One region of the Caballeronia sp. LZ029 genome, then DNA from elsewhere that is predicted to be linked to it. Evidence: riboswitches for the same ligand, from Rfam matches in the RefSeq annotation. Region 1 holds a riboswitch; each other region holds the start of a gene.
The links. Region 1 has a riboswitch for glycine ahead of gcvT (glycine cleavage system aminomethyltransferase GcvT). Riboswitches for the same ligand answer to the same signal wherever they lie in the genome.
Positions count from the first base shown of each region.

Region 1 (2,261 bases):
TTCTTTGTATGGCACTCGTATAAGAGGCCGTTATAAGTGAGGCTCAGACTTGTGAGAGGACGCCGCCATTTCGGACGAACGGCAAGCGGACGGCGACGGCGGCCAGTTCTCTTCCTCGAACGGAAATAACCAATTCGTCGCCCGGCTTGACCGACATGGGAACTCGAACTATTGCGATTGGACGTTGCATCGTGGGACTGAAGGTGCCACTCGTTACGACCCCTTCCCCACCTGCTACGTGAATGGCCTGTCCCGCTCGCGGAATCCCGCCTTCGCCGAACACGACGGCACCTATCGTCTGCGCTGAAACGCCGCGATGTTCAACGCCTTGTCGACCCATGTACTCACGGTCTGATTTCAAATCGACGGTCCATGCAAGGCCGGCATCGAGCGGGGAGACTGTCTCGTCCATGTCTTGGCCATAGAGATTCATGCCTGCTTCAAGCCGCAAGGTGTCACGCGCGCCGAGGCCGGCCGGACGGATGCCGTTTTCAGACAGCGTCTTCCAAAGCAGCGGAGCGGCATCGGCCCTCGAAACTATCTCGAAGCCATCTTCACCGGTGTAGCCAGTTCTCGAAACCATGAGTTCGCCGAAGGTCGAATCACTAACGAGGGCTGCATTGAATGGCTTCAACTCATCTGTGAGGGATTTTGTCGTTGGAACCGCACGCCAGAACTTCTCTCGAGCTTGTGGACCCTGCACCGCGATGATGGCGAGCGCCAATTCCGGGCTGGCCAAATCGCCGCGGCGCGGTACGAGCGTCACCTTCAGATTGCTCCGTGCTATGACAGCTCGAATCCAGGAAATATCAGTGATTGCGGTGGACGCGTTGATGACGAGACGAAACCAAACTTCATTCAGGAAAGTGATGATGAGGTCGTCTACGACGCCGCCCTGTTGATTGAGCATGCATGTGTAAAGCGCCTTACCTGCGACCTTGAGCTTATCGACGTTGTTCGCGACGAGCCTGCGAAGAAGCTCTCGCGTATCGGGACCGCTCAAATCAACGACGCACATGTGCGAGACGTCGAACATCCCGGCGTCAGTGCGGACCGCATGATGTTCTTCAATCTGGGAGCCGTAATTGACGGGCATCTGCCACCCGCCAAAATCGACCATTCGTGCACCGGCCTCTGTGTGGCTAGCTGCGAGCGGCGTGCGCAGCAAACTGCTAACGGTATTGGCCATATCTCTTCGAGGTTGACAGAATGAAACGCATCCGTAGGGATGTCTTTTTCTCTGTCCTTGGTACCTGAGAGATTAGAGTCGCTTCGCGACCTTGCCCCTTCGGTGGACCTGATTTCAGGTCTCTCTCCAGAGATTTCGCTGATGTATAGATGCAATCAGCAACCAAGCCGTCCTTTTGCCTGAGAGTTTTAAGTCCCCTTCGGCGACGCTGTGCGTTCTCTCCGGCTTGGTTAAAACAACTATATTTGACTCTGGCTATTCAAGTCAAGTTACTTGCCTTAGAGGAAACACTTATTCCTCCTCATGTCACACATGCCATTCAAAGGCCTGACGTTTCCTCTGCGAGCGCCTAGTAGAGTGGGTCGTTGCTAATGCTCTGGATGATGGAGCGATAGAGCGTCACGCTTTCGGCAATTTTGTGGACGTAGCAATACTCGTCTGTCTGGTGAGCCATCTTGGGCTCACCAGGTCCCAAAATAATTGTTGGCGGATTTCCGGTTGCAGGTAACAAGACGCTGCCGTCAGTAAAGTACGGCACCGCGCGAGCAACGATAGGCTGGTGATGGAGCGATTCGCATAGCCCGAACACCCTCTTGACCGCCAACGCTTCGGGGTCGGTACTTAACGGCGGCACATCGACCATCGACGTCAGGCCAATGTCATCGGTCAAAAAACGAGACAGTCGTGTGCAGATGCATTGATGGTCCATGCCCGGAACTGTGCGGAAGTCCACCTCGAATTCCGCTCGGTCGGGAACAGAGTTCACGTTCGTGCCGGCCTTGAAGGTGCCGACGTTCATGGTGGCGTGGCCCATCAACGGATGCGTCGACTCCTCGATTCCAAAGCCGCGTATCTTCTGAATGGCCTGAGTCGCCTTATAGATAGCGTTGTCGCCCTGCTCCGGCATAGCGCCATGCGCTGTCTTGCCGGTAGCAGACGCACGGACCCAAAGCGCCCCTTTGTGCCCGACAAAAGGATAGTTCGCCGTCATTTCTCCGACAAGGAGAAGACTGAGTGGCTTCAACAGCCCGGAGGAGCCCGCAAGCGCCTTCGCGCCATCGCATCCGGTCTC
Region 1 covers NZ_JARUXO010000104.1:10,167-12,427, forward strand. Annotated here, with positions in the region: gene gcvT (glycine cleavage system aminomethyltransferase GcvT) at 44-1,189, opposite strand; glycine riboswitch at 1,231-1,329, opposite strand; glycine riboswitch at 1,347-1,424, opposite strand; gene QCE73_RS38450 (M20 family metallopeptidase) at 1,539-2,261, opposite strand, start outside.

Region 2 (2,261 bases), on a different contig from region 1:
GGACCCATTCGTGCGATTCGGTGTATTTCAGATCGGCCGGGATGCTCATTGGATGCTCCTTGCGTGGTTCTTTCGTGAGTTTCTTGATCGGAGGGAACGGGCGCGACGGCGTTACGAAAGCTCGACCAACACTCGGCCGTTGCGCACGAACGGAAGTTTTACCACGCGCGCCGGAAGTTGCTTGTCGCGGATGACGACCTGCACCGTGTCCCCGACGGCAACGCCCGTCGGCACGCGTGCGAACGCGATGGATTCCTGCATCGACGGCGAAAAAGTGCCGCTCGTAATCTCGCCGTCGCCGTGTTGCGTGACGACTTTCTGATGCGCGCGCAGCACGCCGCCCGCCTTGCCGTTTTCCTTGATCAGCACGAGCCCGACGAAATTCGCCTTCGAGCCGTTCGCCTCCAGCGCGCTGCGGCCGACGAAATCGCGTTCCGTTTTCAGATCGACGGTCCACGCGAGGCCGGCGTCGAGCGGCGACACGTTCTCGTCCATGTCCTGGCCGTACAGATTCATGCCGGCTTCGAGGCGCAGCGTGTCGCGCGCGCCGAGGCCTGCGGGCTTCACGCCCGCGGCGGCGAGCGCGTTCCACAACGCCTCGACTTGCGTCGCCGGAACGACGATCTCGAAACCGTCCTCGCCGGTGTAGCCGGTGCGCGCGAGCATCAGTTCGCCGTATTGCGTCGACGGGAAAACGGCCGCGTTGAACGGCTTGATCGATTCGGTTTGCGCGCGCGTGTCCGGCAGCACTTGCCAGGTCTTTTCGCGCGCGTTCGGGCCTTGCACGGCGATGATCGCGAGATCGCGGCGCGGTGTAATCGAAAGATTGAATTTGCCTTCGGCGTTCAACTGCCCGAACCAGGCGATGTCCTTCTCCGCCGTGCCCGCGTTCACGACGACGCGGAAATTCGTTTCGGAGAAGTAGTAGACGATCAGATCGTCGATCACGCCGCCGTTGCCGTTGAGCAGGCACGAGTAGAGCGCTTTGCCCGGCGTCGTGAGTTTGTCGACGTTATTGGCGATCGCGTGCTTGAAGAATTCGCGGACGGCGTCGCCCTCGAAATCGACGACGCGCATATGCGATACGTCGAACATGCCGGCGTCGGTGCGCACCGCGCGATGCTCGTCGATCTGCGAACCGTAGTTGACGGGCATGTCCCAGCCGCCGAAATCGACCATGCGCGCGTTGAGCGCGAGGTGGGCGGCGTGCAGGGGCGTGTGTTGGAGTTCGGTCATCAGGGCCTCGGTTCGCGAAACAAAAAAGGCCACGCAGCGCACATTTCGCCTGGCCGGATGCGCCTTTCGCGCTGCCTGATGCAGCGCGCAAGGCGCATGCCGCGAAGCGGTTGCGATGCGTGACCCCTCTGTCCTCGGTACCTGAGAGATTGCGCGAACCATCAGCGTGACTGATGGTTCATCGCGCGCCCCTTCGGTGGGCAACTGGCTTCATGTTGAAGCCGCTGCCGCTCTCCAGAGTGCGAGGAAACGAATTCCTCGACGCAGTCGGTCCTTTTGCCTGAGAGTTTGCGGGTGTGCCCCTTCGGCGGCGCGATCTTCGCTGCATGAACGAGACCACGCGCTCTCCCGACGCGTGCGGCAGAATTTACGCGACGCCTCGCGCAATGTCAATTTCGTTCGAAATTCCGGGCGACCGCGTCAGGTATTGCTCAGTGCATATATTCGCTTCTCAACGCCGCGTCGGGATCCGGCAGTGTGATCGTTCGTGAAAAAAAGGCGCTGACCAGCCGCGCCAGCCCCGCGGTCGTCAGAAACTGGCCTGTGCGGCCCCCGGATGGCACGACGTTCGGAACCGGTTCGAATACCTCGAGCAGCCTGTTTGACTGCAATCCTTCGGCGATTGCGAAGAAAACCGACTGATTGCCAATAAAGAGCGACGCCTCCGCAATCCGATCGCAGGCGTCCTGTGCGTGGCGCGTCGGCACATGTTCGATCGCCAAGGAAGGAAAGCGTGAACGGAATTCCGTAAATTCATTCTCCAGTCCGATAAATCCGATACGCAAGTCCAATTGCGCGAGCACGCCGTAATCGATCGCCTGATTCAAATAGCGCATCGAACGGCCAATCAGGATGTCATAGGGTTTCGCGTACGAGTGGACTCCGCCGGACCGTTTGGGCCAGCGAGACGGCGACTCGGCGAGCAGCGCGAAAATCTTGAAATAGTAATCCTTAATGTTTCCGGCCAAAACATTAACGCTTCCGCCGCGAAAAGCATCGAAGTTGACGGCGTCGCATGGAATGTC
Region 2 covers NZ_JARUXO010000001.1:3,008,036-3,010,296, forward strand. Annotated here, with positions in the region: gene gcvH (glycine cleavage system protein GcvH) at 1-49, opposite strand, end outside; gene gcvT (glycine cleavage system aminomethyltransferase GcvT) at 112-1,236, opposite strand; glycine riboswitch at 1,355-1,484, opposite strand; glycine riboswitch at 1,494-1,597, opposite strand; gene QCE73_RS14205 (hypothetical protein) at 1,668-2,261, opposite strand, start outside.
Region 2: it holds a riboswitch for glycine, as region 1 does, so the genes downstream of both, gcvT (glycine cleavage system aminomethyltransferase GcvT) here and gcvT (glycine cleavage system aminomethyltransferase GcvT) in region 1, are expected to answer to the same signal.

Region 3 (2,261 bases), on a different contig from region 1:
AGCTCCGCCGTGCCCGCCACGCGGAAACGGTCCGCGCCGAGCCGGCTCGTGACGATTTTCGCGCGGTCGTCGAGCAGGCTGACCCACGGCGCGTGATCGCGGCTGCGGGCGTCGTCGAGGCAGACGGTGATCGAATAGCCCTTGACCGGATAGACGTTGAGATGATCGCCCGCCATCGATGCGAACGCACGGCTGCCGACGCCCGCGCAGATCACGATGCCGTCGAACTGGAGCGCCTGCGTCTCGCCCGCATGCTCGACGCTCAGCGCGAGCCGCCCCGCCTGTTCGTCGATCGAGGTCACCGACGTGTCGTAGCGGAACTCGACACCGCGCCGCGCGCATGCATCGGCGAGTCCGCGCGTGAACTTGTGGATGTCGCCGGTGGAATCGGACGGCGTGAAGAAGCCGCCATGAAACGCACCGCGAAAGGTCGGCTCGATCGATGCGATCTCTTCCGGCGTGACCGCGTGACGGTCGAGGCCCGCGCCGGTGAGGATCTCGTTCACTTTCGCTGCGGCGTCGAACTCCTTGCGGCTCGCGTAGAAATGCAGGATGCCGCGCCGTTCGAGATCGAAGTCGATTTTCTCGTCCCGCGCGATGCGAAACAGATGCTCGCGCGCCGCGATCGCAAGACGCACGGTCTCGGCCGTATTCGCACGATAGTTCGGAATCTGCCGCAGGAACTCGCCCATCCAGCTGTACTTGTGCCAGCCCGGCCGCGGATTCATCAGGAGGGGCGCGTCGCGCGTGAACATCCACTTCAGGCCTTTCAGCACGGTGGCGCGGCTGTTCCACACTTCGGCATTGCTCGCCGACAGTTGCCCGCCATTGGCGAAGGACGTTTCCATCGCCGCATAGCGATGCCGCTCGATGACAGTGACGTGAAACCCGCGCTGCGCAAGGGCGTAAGCGGTCGTGACGCCGGTGATCCCGGCGCCGATGATGGCGATTCGTGACATGACATGATCCAGATTGATTGAGCATCGCCGGCCTTGGCCACATGCCGCAGCCGGCACCGATGCCCCATCTGTCCATGTACCTGAGAGTTTCGCCCGCGTGCCGCCCGACGTTCACGTCGGCAGCCGGGGCTCCCCTTCGGTGGGCGCATAAAAGCGCCGCTCTCCAGATGTTCCAGCGCGCACGGTCCTTTTGCCTGAGAGTTTCCGGGGCGGTTGCTCCGTCGGCGTCGTCGCGAGGACGAACTCTTCCGTGACGCTTTGTCGAACGCTTGCACAATACCGGTACGAAATGCGCATGGCAAGCCCCCGCCGACACGTTGACAGAACGCGGCCCTCGCCCTCAGACTCCCGTCGTCCGTTATTCGCTGCTCAAAATATGCCGTCTTCCCAGTTGTCCGTCTATTTTTTCGCCCAGGCCGCGGTGATCGTGCTCGCGAGCCAGTTCGTCGGCAGGCTCGCGCAGCGTGTGGGTCAGCCGCAAGTCGTCGGCGAGATGATCGCGGGCGTGCTGCTCGGCCCGTCGCTCTTCGGGATGCTGCTGCCGCACTGGCAACAGGCGCTCTTTCCCAAGGCGACGATGGGCACGCTCTACGTCGCCGCGCAGCTCGGCGTCGGGCTCTACATGTTTCTCGTCGGCACGGAGTTTCGCGCGGACCATTTCCGCGCCCGCGCGAAGAGCGCGATGAGCGTGTCGATCGCGGGCATCGTCGCGCCGTTCGCGCTCGCGTTCGCGCTGACGCCGTGGCTGCAAACGATCCCCGGTCTCTTCGCGGAAAAGGTGCGGCTCTACGAGGCGTCGCTCTTTCTCGGCGCAGCAATCGCGATCACCGCCTTTCCGATGCTCGCGCGCATCATCCACGAACGCGGGCTGACGGGCACGTCGCTCGGCACGCTCGCGCTCACCGCAGGCGCATTCGACGATGCCGCCGCGTGGTGCATCCTCGCGATCGTGCTCGCGAGCTTCGGCGGCTCATGGATGGGCGCATATGCGGCGATCGGCGGCGGCGCGGCTTTCGCGCTCTTCATGATCTTCGCCGGCGGCAAGTTGCTGCGCCGGCTCGCTGCCGGATTGAATCCACACGCGCCGTTGCCCACGAGCGTGCTCGCCGCCGTGCTGGCGCTGTTTTCGCTCTGCGCATTCGCGATGGACGCCATCGGCATTCATGCAGTCTTTGGCGGCTTTCTGCTCGGCGTCGCGCTGCCGCGCGGCCCGCTGACGGAAAAGCTGCGCGACATGCTGCAGCCCTTCGTCGTCGTGTTCCTGCTGCCGATGTTCTTCACCTACTCGGGCCTCAACACGCG
Region 3 covers NZ_JARUXO010000002.1:803,044-805,304, forward strand. Annotated here, with positions in the region: gene QCE73_RS18495 (D-amino acid dehydrogenase) at 1-959, opposite strand, end outside; glycine riboswitch at 1,025-1,129, opposite strand; glycine riboswitch at 1,132-1,220, opposite strand; gene QCE73_RS18500 (cation:proton antiporter) at 1,336-2,261, shown strand, end outside.
Region 3: it holds a riboswitch for glycine, as region 1 does, so the genes downstream of both, QCE73_RS18495 (D-amino acid dehydrogenase) here and gcvT (glycine cleavage system aminomethyltransferase GcvT) in region 1, are expected to answer to the same signal.